Regions from separate parts of the Nonomuraea sp. NPDC049419 genome, predicted to be linked through region 1. Evidence: riboswitches for the same ligand, from Rfam matches in the RefSeq annotation. Region 1 holds a riboswitch; each other region holds the start of a gene.
The links. A riboswitch is a leader RNA that binds a small molecule or an ion and turns the genes downstream of it on or off. The one in region 1 is predicted to bind cyclic di-AMP.

Region 1 (3,943 bases):
GTGCACGGCGGCGCGACCGCCCTGGGCCCCGGATCGACCGAAGAGCCGGGCTTCACCGCCAAGTCGGCCCGCCAGCAGCAGGAGAAGGAGGCCATCGCCCGGCAGGCGGCCACGCTCGTCCGGCCGGGCACGGCCGTCGCGCTGTCGGCGGGCACCACCACGTGGGCGCTGGCGCACCACCTCATCGGCGTGCCCGAGCTGACCGTGATCACCAACTCGATCCCGGTCGCCGAGGTCTTCCACCGCAACCCGCGCGCCGACCGGACGGTCGTGCTGACCGGTGGCGTGCGCACGCCGTCCGACGCGCTGGTGGGGCCGGTCGCGGTGGCCGCGATCCGCCGCCTGCACGTCGACACGCTCTTCCTCGGCGTGCACGGAATGAGCGTGCGGGCCGGGTTCACCACGCCCAACCTGCTGGAGTCGGAGACCGACAGGGAGCTGGTGGCGGCGGCGACCCGGCTGGTCGTCCCCGCCGACCACACGAAGTGGAACACCGTGGGCATCAGCACGATCGCGGAGCTGAGTGAGGCCGACGTGGTCGTCAGCGACGCGGGCCTGCCCGAGGAAGCACGCACTGAGCTGGCCGGACGGGCCGGCGAACTGATCATCGCGGAGGGCTCGTGAAGCGCACCATCACCCATCTCGCCGACGGACGGGAGCTGATCTACTTCGACCGGCGCGACGACGCCGACAGGAGCGCGATCGACCGCCGGCCGCTCGAGCCCCGGCCGCCGGCCTCCGAGCTGCGCTACGACCCGCTGACCGAGGAGTGGATCGCGATCGCGGGGCATCGGCAGACGCGGACGTTCCTGCCCACGGGCGGCACGGCCGAGTGCCCGTTGTGCCCGTCGACCGACGAGCGGTCGACGGAGATCCCGTCGTACGACTACGACGTGGTCGTGTTCGAGAACCGCTTCCCCTCTTTCTCCGGAAATTTGGGGACTTATGAGGATGTGGGCGGGCTGAGTGAGGTCCGGCCGGGAGTGGGGCGGTGTGAGGTGGTGTGCTTCACCTCCGACCACGACTCCTCCTTCTCCAGGCTCTCCGACGACCAGGTGGAGCTGGTCATGGAGGCGTGGGCCGACCGCACGGCCGAGCTGTCCGCCATTGAGGGCGTCGAGCAGGTCTTCTGCTTCGAGAACCGGGGCGAGGAGATCGGCATCACCATCGCCCACCCGCACGGCCAGATCTACGCCTACCCGTACGTCACGCCCAGGACGAAGCTGCAGCTCGGTGCGGCGCAGCGGTACAAGGGCAACCTGTTCGCCGACGTGCTGGCCGCCGAGCGAGCCGCGGGCACGCGGGTGGTGGCCACGAACGAGCTGTGGACGGCCTTCGTGCCCGCCGCGGCGCGCTGGCCGTTCGAGGTGCACGTTTATCCGCACCGGCAGGTGCCCGACCTGGCGGCGCTGACGGAGGCGGAGCGTGCCGCGTTCGCGCCGCTCTACACCTCGGTGCTGCGGGCGTTCGACGGGCTGTTCGGGGTCGTGATGCCGTACATCTCGGCCTGGCACCAGGCGCCGGTGCGTACGGGGAGGGAGCTGGCGTACCTGCACCTGGAGCTGTTCAGCATCAGGCGGGCGCCGAACAAGCTCAAGTACCTGGCCGGCTCGGAGTCGGCGATGGGGGCGTTCGTCAACGACGTACGCCCGGAGGAAGCGGCGCGCATGCTCCGATCACAGATAGATCACTAATAGATTTCTACTTAAGGTCGCATGACTCGTGATCTACCACTAATATCCCCATATGCGGCGGCCGTAACCCGGCCGACCGCCCGCCTAATCCCGGGCGCGTCGCCCGGGAGCCGGGGACCCAATCCGCACCTTGGGGTGAATCCGCGACAGCGGTAGGGAGCTCCATGCCCGAACCCGTCAGCTAACCCGGCCGGCAGAGGGAGAGGAACTCTTACGTGGCGGCTTCGTCCCCCGCGAAACTTGCCATCGGTCTCGTCACCGCCGCCGCCCTCGCCATCCTCCCGGCGAACGTCGCGACGGCCGCGCCCAAACCGACCGAGTCCGAGCTCCGCGCCCAGCTCAAGCAGCTCAACAACAAGGTCGACAAGCTCATCGAGAAGTACAACCTCAAGCGGGTCGAGCTGGCCGAGGCGCAGGAGTCCGCCAAGAACGCGCAGGCCAAGCTGGCCGCCGCCGAGCAGACGCTGGCCGCGGCCGAGCAGCGGGTCGCCGAGATCGCCCGCCTGCGCTACCAGAACATCGACCCGTCGCTGCCCGGCTTCATGCTGCCCAGCAACGGCGGCAGCGCGGCCCTGCTCGAACAGCTCACCGCCGAGCAGCAGGCCGTCGTGCAGAGCGTGGCCAAGGCCCGCGACGAGCGCAAGAAGGCCAGCGAGGAGGCCGCCGCGCTGACGGCCAAGATCAAGTCGGACGCCGCCACGGTCGCCGGCCAGCGCCGAGAGGCCGAGGACGTCATCAAGGACATCGAGAAGAAGCTGCAGGACCTGGTGCCGGTCGCCACGGGCCGCACGTCCAACGGCACCTGGGCGCCCGAGCTGCCCGGCGGCACCGACAACATCACCCCGCGTACGCGGCTGATGAAGGCCCAGGTGGAGAAGAACTTCGCGCTGCCGTTCACGGTCGGCTGCTTCCGCGGGGGCTCCAGCGGCGAGCACCCGCTCGGCCGGGCCTGCGACTTCATGATGAGCACCGGCGGCAGCATGCCCACGGCCGCCAACAACGCGCTCGGCGACCGCCTCGCGGAGTGGGCGCTGCAGAACAAGGACAAGCTCGGCGTGAAGTACGTGATCTGGAAGCAGCGCATCAACTCCGGCAGCGGCTGGCGCACGATGTCCGACCGCGGCAGCATCACCGAGAACCACTACGACCACGTGCACATCTCGATGAACTGAACGAAAGAGGCATCCCGCACCTGACGAACGGCAGGTGCGGCGGTCTTCTCCCGTACGCCAGGGTGAGCGCCATGTCATCGATCACCCTCACTCCCCCATCGGTCCACCCCAACGCCTGGTTCCCCGGGCGGCTCCTCGGCGGCGGCGCCCTGGTGCTCGGGCCGCTCCTGTGGTTCGCCGGGCTGGCGCTGCGCCATCTGGCGTGGAGCGCGGCGGACTTCACCCCGGAGCAGCGGGCGTCCTTCGCCACGCAGCCGTTCGCCGCGCCCGAGCAGCTGGCCGCGTACGTCGTGAGCCCCGGGCTCGCCACGGCCGGGTACGCCCTCTACACGGCAGGCGCCATCGTGCTGTGCCTGGCCTTCGCCACACTGGCCAGGGTGGTCGCGACGCGCTCGCCCCGGGCGGCCCTCCTGGGGGGCGCGCTGCTGGTCGTGGGCTTGTTCTCGCGCCTGTACTGGGCCGGGGTGGACGAGACGGCCCTGCGGCTCATCGGGACGCTCGGGCTGGAGCGGACGACCGAGATCGTCATGGACCTGTACGCGGACATCTCCTACGGGCCCTGGCGGGTGCCGGTTTCAGCGGCCTTCGGCCTCTACCTCGGGACACTGGTCCTCGGCGCGGCCGCCTTCCGTTCGGGCGTGTTCGGCACCGGGCGCCTCGCGTTGTTCGTGTTCTCCGGGTGGCTGTGGACCGGCGTGCTGAAGAGGAGCGAGCTGGTCGACGGCGTCCTGTCGGGCGCCGCCCTGTGCCTGGTGCTCGTGCCGCTCGGGATCTCGGTGCTGCGCGACGCCGTGCCCGAGCTGCGCGTGCCGGCGCGACCTGCCAGGGAGCGGGCGCGGCTGCGGGTGCTGAGCTGGTGACGCCCAGCGGACCGGCAGGACGTCAGTTCGTCAGCGTGAGCGGGTTGACCAGGTCGGCGTAGACGAGCAGGCCGGCCATGATGATCATGACGATCGCCACCGCGTACGTCACCGGCAGCACCTTCGCGATGTCCACATAGGCGGGCTCCGGCCTGCGCATGATCCTGGCGTAGGCCCGCTTGATGCCCTCCCACAGGCCGCCCGCGATGTGGCCGCC
Region 2 (3,943 bases), on a different contig from region 1:
CGGCGTGGTGTGCCTCGACGGCGCACAGCATCTGGAGCGGTGACTCCACCCAGGCCGACGCCTGTTCGACCACTCCTGCCCTCCCGGGTGATGGGCCGTTCACGACCGCTTCAAGCTAGCCCGCCCGGCTTAAGCCGCCAGGAACGCGGCGTGAACAATGGAGGGTATGAACTCGCTCATGCTCAACACGGACGGCGTGCAGATCCCGCAGCTCGGTTATGGCGTCTGGCAGGTCCCTGCCGAGGAGGCCGAGCAGGCGGTCACGACCGCGTTCAAGGCCGGCTACCGGCACATCGACACGGCCGCCGCCTACGGCAACGAGGAGGGCGTGGGCCGCGCGGTGCGCAACAGCGGGCTGCCCAGGGAGAAGGTGTTCGTCACGACCAAGCTGGCCAACGGCGAGCACGCCCGCGCCGAGGCCGCCTTCGATGAGTCGCTGGCCCGGCTCGGCCTCGACTACGTCGATCTCTATCTCATCCACTGGCCGATGCCGGGGCAGGACAAGTACGTGCAGGCGTGGAAGGCCATGGAGAAGATCTACCGGGACGGCAGGGCCAAGGCCATCGGCGTCTCCAACTTCACCGTCCAGACGCTCACCAGGCTCATGGACGAGGCCGACCTCGTCCCCGCCATCAACCAGATCGAGCTCCACCCCTATTTCCAGCAGCGGCAGATGCGCGAGTTCCACGAGGCCAACGGCATCCTCACCGAGGCGTGGAGCCCGCTGGGGCAGGGCAGGGGGCTGCTCGACGACCCGGCGCTGCGGGTGCTGGCCGACAAGCACTGCAAGACGCCGGCGCAGATCGTGCTGCGCTGGCACCTGCAGCTCGGGAACGTGGTGATCCCGAAGTCGGTGACGCCGGCGCGGATCGCCGAGAACATCGACGTCTTCGACTTCATCCTCGACGCCGAGGACCTCGCGGCCATCGGGGCGCTCAGCCGGGGGCAGCGGCTCGGGCCCGACCCCGACTCGTTCGAGTGACGGATGTGACAAAACGACATTCCTGATATTTCCGGCACCACCGACATAAGCCCATATTTGCCTTCCGTATACGATCGCCGGCGTGCGAGATTTCACTTGGGGAATAGCCGCCACCGGCGGCATCGCCCGTACCGTGGGTGCGGCGATCGTGGCGGAGCCGGGCATGCGGGTGGCCGCCGTAGGAAGCAGGAACCCGGCCAGGGCGCAGGCCCTGGCGTCGGCTTTGGGCGCCGAGTCGGCGTACGGGTCCTACGAGGAGCTGTGCGCCGACCCGGCGGTGGACGCGATCTACGTGGCCACCCCGCACGCCCAGCACCTTCAGGTCGCCGAGGCCGCCATCGCGGCGGGCAAGGCGGTGCTGTGCGAGAAGCCGCTGGCCGCGACCGTGGACGACGCCGAGAAGATGGTGCGGCTGGCCCGCGAGGCCGGGGTCTTCCTGATGGAGGCCATGTGGATGCGGTTCAACCCGCTCATCAGGCGCATCAAGGAGGATCCCCGCTTCGGGGAGATCCGGTCGGTGCAGGCGAGCTTCGGCTTCGCCCATCCGTACGACCCGGCGCACCGCCTGTGGGCGCCAGAGCTGGGCGGCGGGGCGCTGCTGGACCTCGGGATCTACCCGTTCGGGCTGGCCCAGCTCATCCTGGGCATGCCCACCGACCTGCACATCACCGGCTCCCTGGCCCCGAACGGCGTTGACGCGGAGGCGGCCGGCGTCTTGCGTTACCCCGGCGGGCGGCACGCTCTCGTGGCCACCTCATTGCTCGGGAATTACCCGAACGGGGCCAGTGTTGTAGGTACTCAGATGCGGGCGGACATCCAGGCGCCGTTCTGGGCACCGCAGCGGATCGTCCTCTCCGGGCCGGCGATGGAGCCGGAAGAGCACGTGCTCGACCCGGCCGACAACGGTTACGCCGGAGAGCTCCGCGAAGTCCGCGCCGCCACGGCCGAAGGCAGGACCGAATCCTCGATCATGCCGCTTGACGAATCCCTTGCCATGATGGGGCTTCTGGCCAAGGCGCGCAGTCAGCTCGGCTGACTTTACTTTTATGGATTTGTAATCCTCTTGCCTCATGTATTACCTTATGGGGCATCTTGAGGCATACGTCCGGTTTGTCCGGCTATGTCAGACCATCGCACGACACATCACAGGATCGTCCTGTGACCGCTGAATCCGCCACGTGCGGAACCGGGGACCCATGTCCTTTGGGGTGAATCGGCACTTCGGTGCCGTAGGGCAGCTTCCACGCCCGAACCCGTCAGCTAACCCGGTAAGCGGCATGGAAGCAAGGAGTAACCCCCTCGATGGCCAAGCATCGTCTTACCGCTGTCTCGAAGAGCACCATCGCCCGCGCCGTCCTCGGCGCCGGCGTCCTGGCCTCGGCCTTCGGCGTCCCCGCCGCGGCCCACGCCGACACCTCCACCGCCGTCGCCGCGGCCACCGCCGCGAAGCACCCGGCCACCGCGCTCGCCGCCCACAAGGCGAGCGAGCGTGACGAAACCAAGATCACCGCCACCGCCGACCAGGTCCTGGCCGTCGCCAGAGCGCAGGTGGGCGTCTCCGAGAACGCCAGCGGCGGCGGGACCAAGTTCCAGCAGTGGTACGCCAACTCCCAGCGTGCCGCCGAGACCGTCGCCCGTGACGGCGGCAGCCGCGCTGCTTACCTGAACGCCGCCTGGTGCTCGATGTTCGTCTCCTGGGTCGGTGAGCACACCGGCGCCCGCCCGCAGGTCGGCTGGGACGCCTGGACCGTCGCCCACGCCAAGTGGTTCGCCGCCAACAAGCGCTTCGGCCACGAGGCCAAGCCGGGTGCCGTGGTGTTCTTCTCCTGGAAGGGCGGCAAGTCCCTGAGCGACATCCAGCATGTGGGCTTCGTCGTCAAGGACAACCACGACGGCACCATCTCCACCATCGAGGGCAACACCGGCAACGGCAAGGTCGAAGAGCGGGTCCGGCCGAAGTCGCAGGTCGTCGGCTACGGCTACCCCGAGTACGCCGGCTGACCCTCCCCCGTCGCGTCTCTCTTCGTGACAGCGGAACGCGCGCCCCTTCCCGGGGGCGCGCGTTCGTCATGTCAGGAGGTCGGCGTACGGCCCCGGTGTCTCGCTGAGCTGGTCGTGGCTGCCGCACTGCACGATCCGGCCTCGGTCGAGCACGACGATCAGATCCGCCATCCGCACTGTGGGGAAGCGGTGGGTGATCAGCAACGTGACGGCTCCCGGATGGCTCTTGGCCGCCTCGGCGTAGCGGGCGAAGACCGCGCTCTCGGCCGGTGCGTCCAGCGCGGCGGTCGGCTCGTCCAGCACCAGCAGCAACGGCTCCGTCCGCATCGACCCGCGGGCCAGGGCCAGCCGCTGCCACTGCCCGCCGGAGAGCCGTACGCCGTGCTCGAACGTCTCCCCCAGCTCTGTCTCCAGCCCCTGAGGCAGCCCGGCGACCACCTGGCCTGCGTCGGCTCGTTCCAGCGCCCCCGCCACGGCCGCGGGGTCGTGCAGCTTCGGCAGATCCCCCACGCCGACCGTCTCGCCGGCCGCCAGCTCGAAGCGAGCGTGATCCTGGAAGACCGCGCCGACCCTGGCCTGCCACGCGTCCTGCGCGAGGTCGCCGAGCGGACGGCCGTCCACCAGGATCGTGCCGCGCGACGGCCGATGCAGCCCGCACAGCAGCTTCACCAGCGTCGTCTTGCCCGACCCGTGCGTGCCGACGAGCGCGACCGTGGCCCCCGCGGGCAGGTGCAGGTCGAGGTCGTGGAGCACCTCGCGGGACGTCCCCGGGTAGGTGAAGGAGAGCCCGGCCAGCGTGATGCCGCTGCGCAGCACCGGCGGCGGCGCTGCGGCGCCTCGATCCTGATGACGGGCGGCCGCGTAGGCGCGGAGCCAGGCGAGGCGGGTGGCGGCGTGCCGGCCCGCGGCGGCGGAGCCGAGGTGGAAGGCGAGGCGGGCGGCCTGGGTGACGAACTGCAC
Region 3 (3,943 bases), on a different contig from region 1:
TCGGCGGGGCCATCGCGATCAACGAGCAGTTCCAGCTCTCCCGGCAGCTGTGGGCGAGTCTGGTCGAGGAGGGCACGCTGGGCGATCCCTCCGGGTTCATCCGGCCGGTGCCGCACCTCTCCTTCGCCCGGGGCGCGGCCGGGGTCGAGCACCTGCGGCTGCGGCACGCGGCGCTGCGCGACCATCCGCTGTTCGAGGGGCTCGAGCTCATCCGCGACCGGGCGGTGATGGCGGAGCTACTGCCGCTGATGTTCGCCGGCCGGCCCGCCGGTGAGCAGGTGGCGCTGTGCCGTTCTCGTGGCGGCACCGACGTCGACTACGGCGTGCTGACCCGGCGGCTGTTCGCCGCGCTCGAACGTGCCGGCGTCGAGGTGCGGACCGGGCACGAGGTGCGCGGGCTCTCCCGTGACCGCAGGTCGTGGCGGCTGCGGGTGCGCGACCTGGCGGGTGCCCGCGACTACGGGGTGCGCGGGTCGTTCGTGTTCCTGGGGGCGGGCGGGGGCACGCTGCCGCTGCTGCAGAGCGCCGGGGTGGCGGAGACGCGGGCGTACGGGGGGTTTCCGATCAGCGGGCGGTTCCTGCGGACGGGCCGGGCCGAGCTGGTGGCCGGGCACCACGCCAAGGTCTACAGCCACGCCGAGCCGGGTGCGCCCGCCCTGTCGGTGCCGCATCTCGACACCCGGGTCGTGGACGGGCGGACGTACCTGATGTTCGGGCCCTTCGCCGCGTTCTCGCCGCGCTTCCTCAAGCGCGGCAGGCTCACCGACCTGCCGGGATCCGTCACGCCCGGCAACGTCGTGACACTGCTCGGCGCCGCCCGCGCCGAGCCCGCCCTGCTGCGCTACCTGGTCGGGCAGCTCGCGCAGACGCGCGGCGACCGGCTGCGAGCGCTGCGCCGGTTCGTCCCCGAGGCGCGGGCGGCGGACTGGGAGCCGATCACCGCGGGCCAGCGGGTGCAGGTGGTCAAGCCGGTGAACGGGCGCGGGTCGATCGCCGGGTTCGGCACCGAGGTGGTGACGTCGGCCCACGGCGGGCTCGCCGCCCTGCTCGGGGCCTCGCCGGGGGCGTCGGCGTCCGTGGCGATCATGCTGGACGTGCTCGGACGCGCCTTCCCCGGCCGCCTGGACGGCTGGCGGCCGGCGTTGCGCGAGCTCGTGCCGTCGTACGGCGCCGCGCTGCCGCCGGAGACCCTCTCCAGGACGGCCCGGACGCTTCGTCTGGAGTGAACGCCGGAAAACTTTACCCATTTCCGGATCCGCGACCTACACGGGGATTTCGAACCGCTTACCAGGTCAGCGGAGTGAAAGTCCCTTTAGAGTACTTGCAGATACTTTTGCGAATTATGTACTTTTGCGGGTCGAGGGACCACCGCAGCGCGTGCCCTCGCATCTTTGACCGGACCGTACGCCGTCTCCGGCGTACGGCCGCCGAATCCGCGTCCCGCGGAACCGGGGACCCACTTTCCGGGGTGAATCGGACGCCCGCTCATGCCCGCGTCCGTAGGGCACTTCCAGTCCCGAACCCGTCAGCTAACCCGGTAGGCGGCATGGAAGCAAGGAGTCAACATCCGTATGGCCAAGCTTGCCGAGAACCGCAAGCGCCTCGGACTGGCGCTCGGCGGAGCCGTACTCGCCGCCGTCACCGCCGTCACCGGCACCGCACACGCCTCCACCACCGACCAGGTCGCCCCGCACGAGGCGGCCCAGCACAGCTCCGCCCTGACCTACGGCCTGGACATCTCCCACTACGAGCCGCTGTACGACTGGAGCTCCAGCTCCGCGCAGTTCGGCATCATCAAGGCCACCGAGGGGACCGACTTCGTCGACTCCTCCTTCGCCAGGCACTGGCGGGAGCTCGGCGAGAAGGGCATCGTGCGCGGCGCCTACCACTACGGCCACCCCGCCGACGACCCCATCGCCGACGCCAACCACTTCCTGGCCGCGGTGAACGCCCAGCCCGCCAGGGCCGGTGACCTGCTGGTCCTCGACCTGGAGACGACCGACGGCAAGTCCGTCGCGGAGGTCAACGCCTGGGCCAAGGCGTGGCTGTCGTACGTGGAGAACCAGACCGGCACCAAGCCGCTCTTCTACAGCGGCTGGAACTTCGCCGACACCTACGGCCACGGCCTGGCGCAGTACCCGCTCTGGGTCGCCCACTACAGCCGGGCCAAGGGCGCGATCACGCCGCCGGCCGACTGGAAGTCGTGGGCGATCCACCAGTACACGGACGTCCCCATCGACCAGAACGTCTCGGCTCTGACGCCCGACCAGCTCCGCGCCCTGGGCCGCCAGTCCGTCTGACGTCTCGGGCGTGCTACCCGGCGGCGGCCCAGTCGCCGTAGCGAGCCCCGCCGAGCCGCGCCTCCCCCAGCGGCACGAGCGAGTGCTCGCCCAGCTCGCTCCCGAAGTAGCGCGCGTGCGGGTCGGTGACCACCTCACGGTGGTCACCGAGCCCCGCCAGCGCCTGCCGGACGAACTCGTCCATCCTGACCCGCTCCGGCCCGGCCACCTCCAGCCGGCCGTTGAGCGGCCTACCCTCCGCGACCTCGCACAGCGCCGCCGCCACGTCGTCCCCGGCGATCGGCTGGAACAGCACAGGCGCGATGCGCACCACTCCCCCGTCGGCGGCCTCGTCCGCGATGCCCTTCACGAACTCGAAGAACTGCGTCGCGTGCACCAGCGAGTACGGGATCCCCGACTTCTCGATCAGCTGCTCCTGCGCGACCTTCGCCCGGAAATATCCGTTGTCCGGCATGCGTTCGGTGCCCACGATGGACAACGCGACATGGTGCCCGACTCCCGCCTCCAACTCGGCGGCCAGCAGGTTGCCGGTGGAGGTCTCGAAGAACTCCAGGACGGCGGCCGGTTCGAACGACGGCGCGTTCGACACGTCGACCACCACCTGCGCCCCCTCCAGCGCTTCGGCGAGACCCTCGCCGGTGAGCGTGTTCACCCCGGTGCGCGGCGAAGCCGCCACCGCCTCGTGGCCGTCACGCGACAGCCTGGTCACCAGCTTCGATCCGATCAGGCCGGTCCCGCCGACCACCACGACCTTCATGGCACGCCTCCCCCTCGCCGCAGTCCACCGCACCCTCCCCTTGCCACCTCCCGCTAAGCCCTCGGCTCGGCAAAGTCCCCGCCTCGCGGTCACAGACCGGGAAGCTGCGCTGTCCTAGCTGGTGACAGGCTCGCTGAGCGCCTGGGGAGGAACCTGATGAGACACGACCATGCCGCGCTGCTGGCGGCCGTCCCGAACCCGTGCCTGGTCATGGCAGGGGACATGACGATCATGGCGGCCAACCAGCCGTGCCTCGACGCCTGCGGGCGCGAGCGGGACGAGCTGGTGGGCATGCCCGTGCTCATCCCGCGCGCCGACGAGCTGCACGAACGGGCGCGGGCGGCGCGGCGCTTCACCGCCGACGCCTCCCACGAGGTCCGTACGCCGCTGGCCGCGCTGCGCGTCCAGGTGGAGGCGGCCCGGCGGCACCCGGACGACATCGACGTGACCGACCTGCTCGACCACGTCAGCGACGACCTCGACCGGCTGGAACACGTCACCACCGACCTGCTCCTGCTGTCCAGGCTCGAAGCCGGCCTCGACGACCGCGAACTGACCGACGTGAACCTGACCGCCCTGGTGGAGTCGGCCTCGGCCGGTATCGGCGACGTGCGGCTCCGCCTGGACCCCGCCGTCCTCACGCGCGCCTCATCCACCTACCTGACCCGTCTCCTGGCCATCCTCCTCCGCACCACCCGCCACCCGGCGACCGTCACCCTGCACCGCACGGCCGGCTACGCGGAACTCCGCCTGACCAGCGACAACCCCTCGGAAACGAGCGACGAGCCGGCCGGCGACCAGGGAGGCACCGGCCTCTGCCAGGCCATCGCCCGCGCCATCACCACCGCCCACCACGGCAGCCTGCACGTCGAGACCCACGGCGCCC
Region 4 (3,943 bases), on a different contig from region 1:
GACCGGTACAACACCGCCACCGAGCGCTACAAGAAGGCCAAGGGCACCTACTCCTCGCTCGACACCAGTTACAAGCGCAAGCTGGCCACCGTCGCCGACCTGCGCGCCCAGGTGGTCGGCATGGCCGTCGACAGCTACAAGCTGGGCGAGGACATCACCTCATGGCCCGGCATCTTCGGCTCGAACGACCCCCAGGGCCGCCTGTCCGGGCTCGCCGTGGCCGGGCAGCTCTCCCAGGAACGCCTGCAGAAGCTCGCCGCCTTCGACCGGGAGAACCGGGGCCTGAAGATCGAGCGGGACAAGGCGCAGAAGGCGCTCAAGGCCGCCGACAAGGAACGCGACGCCGTCCAGAAGGAACGCTCGGAGATCCTCAAGCTGATCGCGCAGCAGAAGAAGCTGCTGAAGAAGCTGGGGGCGTACAACCCGGGCAACCCCAACAGCACCGGCATCAAGTACACCGGGCCGGCGTCGGGGAGCGCGGCGGCGGTGCTGCGGTTCGCGTACGCGCAGGTCGGCAAGCCGTACGTGTTCGGCGGCACCGGGCCCGGCGGGTACGACTGCTCGGGGCTCACGCAGGCGGCCTGGCGGGCCGCCGGGGTCTCGCTGCCCCGGACGACGTGGCAGCAGTGGGCCTGGGGCCAGAGCCGGCGGGTCTCCCTGGACGCCCTGCAGCCCGGCGACCTCATCTTCTCCGAGGGCCTCGGACACGTCAGCATTTATGCGGGTAACGGGCAGATCGTCCACGCGCCGCAGACCGGCGACGTCGTCAAGGTCGTCAAACTCTCCGCCTACGGCCGCAACCTCGTCGGCGCCATCCGCCCGTAACCCGACATCCGGCTCCGGGCTCCGGGCTCCGGGCTCCCAGCTCGCAGCTCCGGGCTCCCGGCTCCCGGGCGATCCGGCCGCTCAAGCCCGGCCGCTAAGGTTTTTGTCCGGCCGGGTAAGCCCCGGCGGTTCGGCCGCCGGGGGTTACTACGTGACCGCGGGGGTTCCGGCCTGGCGCCGGCTCCTGACGCTCGCGCTTGGCACGCCCCTCATCGCAGTCGCGTTCAGCATCAGCACTCTGCGCACGCGGAGGCCGCTCGGCTGTGATCCGTGTCGCAGCTCATCTACGAAGATCCATAGTTTCCAAGTTCCTTGATCCACCTGGCTGCGACGGGTATGACCTCTTGATCGGTCACTACTAGGGCAAGTCGTACAAAGGGCGGATTTTTTCGGAACGGCGTCCCTCGTGTCCGGCAGGCCGGCGGGGGGAGAAGAGTGTTCGCGTTTGTGACCGGTGTGACTCATGTGACTGCTGGGACCTGACAGAAGCCGGCGAAAGCAAGTGTGAGTGAGGTCACATTTTGGTCACAAGGCCTGGGGTTCCAGCAGGGGTTTCAAGTCTGACAAATCCCGCTATCTGATCTTTACAGGGGCATTCACGCTTTGCCGATCCTTGACCCTTCGGCGTAGCTTCTGGCGTCGTCGCGGTGAACAAGCCATGTCGCCGCGAACCGGCATCGGTCCCTCCCGATGTGAGACAGATCAAAATCCGCCGGTCGGCCCTGATATCCCCATCGCACTTCTGATCGGGGTGCCGACCTGCCGAATCCGTGCAGCCAGGAGGCACGGAGCCGGGGACCCAGCGATCCCACGTTCCCCAAGGGATCAGGGGTGAATCGGCGCGCCCATCGCGCCGTAGGGCGACTTCCACGCCCGAATCCGTCAGCTAACCCGGTAGGCGTTCGTGGAAGACACAAGGAGAAATCCTGTCTAACTCCCTGCAGAACCCCCGCCTGTCCCGCCTTGCCCTGAGTGGCGTAGCACTCACGATGACCGTGACGGCCGGAGGTATGGTCCTCCATGCCCCGGCGGCCCAGGCGGCGACGACCCGCGAGACCAGTGCGGCGGCCGGCGCGACGGTGAAGGCGGCGACCACCGCCCGCACCACGGCGTCGGCGAAGGCCCGTAAGAAGGCCGCCAAAGCCGCCCGGCAGAAGGCGAGGGCCGGCAAGGCCGTCGCCGTGGCCAAGAAGCAGATCGGTGACCCGTACCGTTACGGGGGCACAGGACCTGGTTCGTTCGACTGCTCAGGCCTCGTCCAGTTCGCCTGGAAGAAGGCCGGCGTCAAACTCCCGCGCGTGACGAACAGCCAGTTCGCCCGCACGAGGAAGAAGGTCTCCTGGCGCAATCTCAAGCCAGGCGACCTGATGTTCTTCAACGGGCTCGGCCATGTGGGCATGTACGTCGGCAAGGGCAAGATGATCCATTCACCGCGGACAGGTGAACGGGTACGCATCGACAAGCTGAGCGGATGGCGAAGGTCGTCCTTCGTCGGCGCCGTCCGTCCCGGCGTGTGAAGAAGCCCCGTCCGGATCCTCCCCGATCCGGACGGGGCTCTCGCGTTCCCGAGCCCTGACCCGCAGGGCAGCGCATACGATCGGGCACTGTGTCCGAGCAGGTGAGCCGACGAGTCGCGGTGACCGGCCTGGTGCTCCTCGCCGTCTCGGCCGCCGCTCCGCTGCCTGACGCGCCCGTCCTGCCTGCGCGGGCGCGCGACCTGTGGCCGGGGCCCCACGTCGTACGCCGCGGCCGGTGGTCCACGGTCGTGGGCCACGACGCCGCGGGGCTCGACGAGCTGGCGCGCAGGGCCGACACGGCGGGCCGGCGGGTGTCGGCGGTGCTCGCCCGCCCCGTACGCCCCCTGATCGTCGTCCCGGCCGACGCCCGCGAGGCCGCACGCCTGGCCCGGGTGGGCGGGGTGGACGGGCTCGCGGCGGTGGCCGACGGCACGCGGGTGATCGTCGTCCCCGAGGCGTTCGCCACCCTCAACCCCGTCGGCAGGGACGTCGTCCTCGCCCACGAGCTCACGCACGTCGTCGCCGGCACCGACGGCCTGCCCGTCTGGCTGTACGAGGGCTTCGCCGACTACGTCGCCTACCGCGACGCCGGACTGCCCGTGGCGACGGCCGCCGCCGAGCTCGCCGCCGAGGTGCGCGCCGGGCGCCTCCCGACCGTTCTGCCCGGACCTGCGGCTTTCGCGGCGGACGGGGGTGACCCGGCCGGGCTCGCGCGGGCGTACCAGGAGGCGTGGCTGGCGTGTCGCTTCCTCGCTGACCGGTTCGGTGAGGGGACCCTGGTGAGGCTCTACCGTGCGGCCCGCGTGGACGGGGCCGATCGGGCACTCGCCGCGCTCGGGCTCTCCGTCGCGACGCTGACCGCGCGGTGGCGCGCGTACGTGCGGGATCAGCTCGTGTGAAGGGGAGGCAGATGAGCGAACGACAAGACCCGGACGACCGGGAGACGAACCACGCCCCGGAGGAAGAGACCCGGGATGCGGAGGGCGCCCTGACAGCGGTGGGCGCCCCAAGCTCACCGGCCACGGAACCCGCCGCTAGTGATCCGGCGAGCAGCGGGCCGAACGAGGGGAAGGCCCGCGGCGGCGGGCCGGACAGCGGAGCGGCCGCCGGGAACGGCGGCGAGGAGCGCGGAAAGGGCCGGAGCGGCGGGCCGGACGGCGGGGCCGCCGGGAACGGCGGCGAGGAGCGCGGAAAGGGCCGGAGCGGCGGGCCGGACGGCGCGGGCGCCGGAGGCGGGGGGAAGGGTGCGGGGATGGACGAGCGGGGGGTGACCACGCCGGCGCTGCGCCGTCAGGCGGGCGTGGCGCTGGCGCTGCTGGGCATCGTGATCATCGCCGTGGCCGCGTTCACCACACCGTGGCACGTCCTGACGGGCGGCCCGCCCGACCCGGCCCGCGACTTCGCCGCCGCCCAGATCGCCAGGGGAGAGGCGTTCGACGCGGCGACGAGCCTGCCGAGCTACCTCTCGCTCGCGCTCACCCTCATCTTCGCCGGCCTGCTGGTGGCGACCCCGTTCGGGGCGAAGGTGCTGGGCGTGCTGAAGGGCCCGTGGTGGCTGCGGGTGATCATCGGCACCGTGGTGATCACCGCGATCGTCGAGG

Region 2: it holds a riboswitch for cyclic di-AMP, as region 1 does, so the genes downstream of both, AB0K12_RS40425 (CHAP domain-containing protein) here and AB0K12_RS34580 (hypothetical protein) in region 1, are expected to answer to the same signal.
Region 3: it holds a riboswitch for cyclic di-AMP, as region 1 does, so the genes downstream of both, AB0K12_RS30635 (GH25 family lysozyme) here and AB0K12_RS34580 (hypothetical protein) in region 1, are expected to answer to the same signal.
Region 4: it holds a riboswitch for cyclic di-AMP, as region 1 does, so the genes downstream of both, AB0K12_RS13900 (C40 family peptidase) here and AB0K12_RS34580 (hypothetical protein) in region 1, are expected to answer to the same signal.

The regions. Positions count from the first base shown of each region.
Region 1 covers NZ_JBFAQB010000016.1:13,051-16,993, forward strand. Annotated here, with positions in the region: gene AB0K12_RS34570 (DeoR/GlpR family DNA-binding transcription regulator) at 1-624, shown strand, start outside; gene galT (galactose-1-phosphate uridylyltransferase) at 621-1,694, shown strand; cyclic di-AMP (ydaO/yuaA leader) riboswitch at 1,766-1,904, shown strand; gene AB0K12_RS34580 (hypothetical protein) at 1,910-2,866, shown strand; gene AB0K12_RS34585 (hypothetical protein) at 2,938-3,726, shown strand; gene AB0K12_RS34590 (site-2 protease family protein) at 3,749-3,943, opposite strand, start outside.
Region 2 covers NZ_JBFAQB010000022.1:18,037-21,979, reverse strand. Annotated here, with positions in the region: gene AB0K12_RS40440 (hypothetical protein) at 1-73, opposite strand, end outside; gene AB0K12_RS40435 (aldo/keto reductase) at 167-982, shown strand; gene AB0K12_RS40430 (Gfo/Idh/MocA family oxidoreductase) at 1,065-2,018, shown strand; cyclic di-AMP (ydaO/yuaA leader) riboswitch at 2,136-2,272, shown strand; gene AB0K12_RS40425 (CHAP domain-containing protein) at 2,285-2,983, shown strand; gene AB0K12_RS40420 (ABC transporter ATP-binding protein) at 3,050-3,943, opposite strand, start outside.
Region 3 covers NZ_JBFAQB010000012.1:154,504-158,446, forward strand. Annotated here, with positions in the region: gene mqo (malate dehydrogenase (quinone)) at 1-1,226, shown strand, start outside; cyclic di-AMP (ydaO/yuaA leader) riboswitch at 1,416-1,559, shown strand; gene AB0K12_RS30635 (GH25 family lysozyme) at 1,572-2,300, shown strand; gene AB0K12_RS30640 (SDR family oxidoreductase) at 2,314-3,057, opposite strand; gene AB0K12_RS30645 (HAMP domain-containing sensor histidine kinase) at 3,214-3,943, shown strand, end outside.
Region 4 covers NZ_JBFAQB010000003.1:850,154-854,096, forward strand. Annotated here, with positions in the region: gene AB0K12_RS13895 (NlpC/P60 family protein) at 1-825, shown strand, start outside; cyclic di-AMP (ydaO/yuaA leader) riboswitch at 1,576-1,741, shown strand; gene AB0K12_RS13900 (C40 family peptidase) at 1,836-2,342, shown strand; gene AB0K12_RS13905 (hypothetical protein) at 2,432-3,241, shown strand; gene AB0K12_RS13910 (M48 family metallopeptidase) at 3,253-3,943, shown strand, end outside.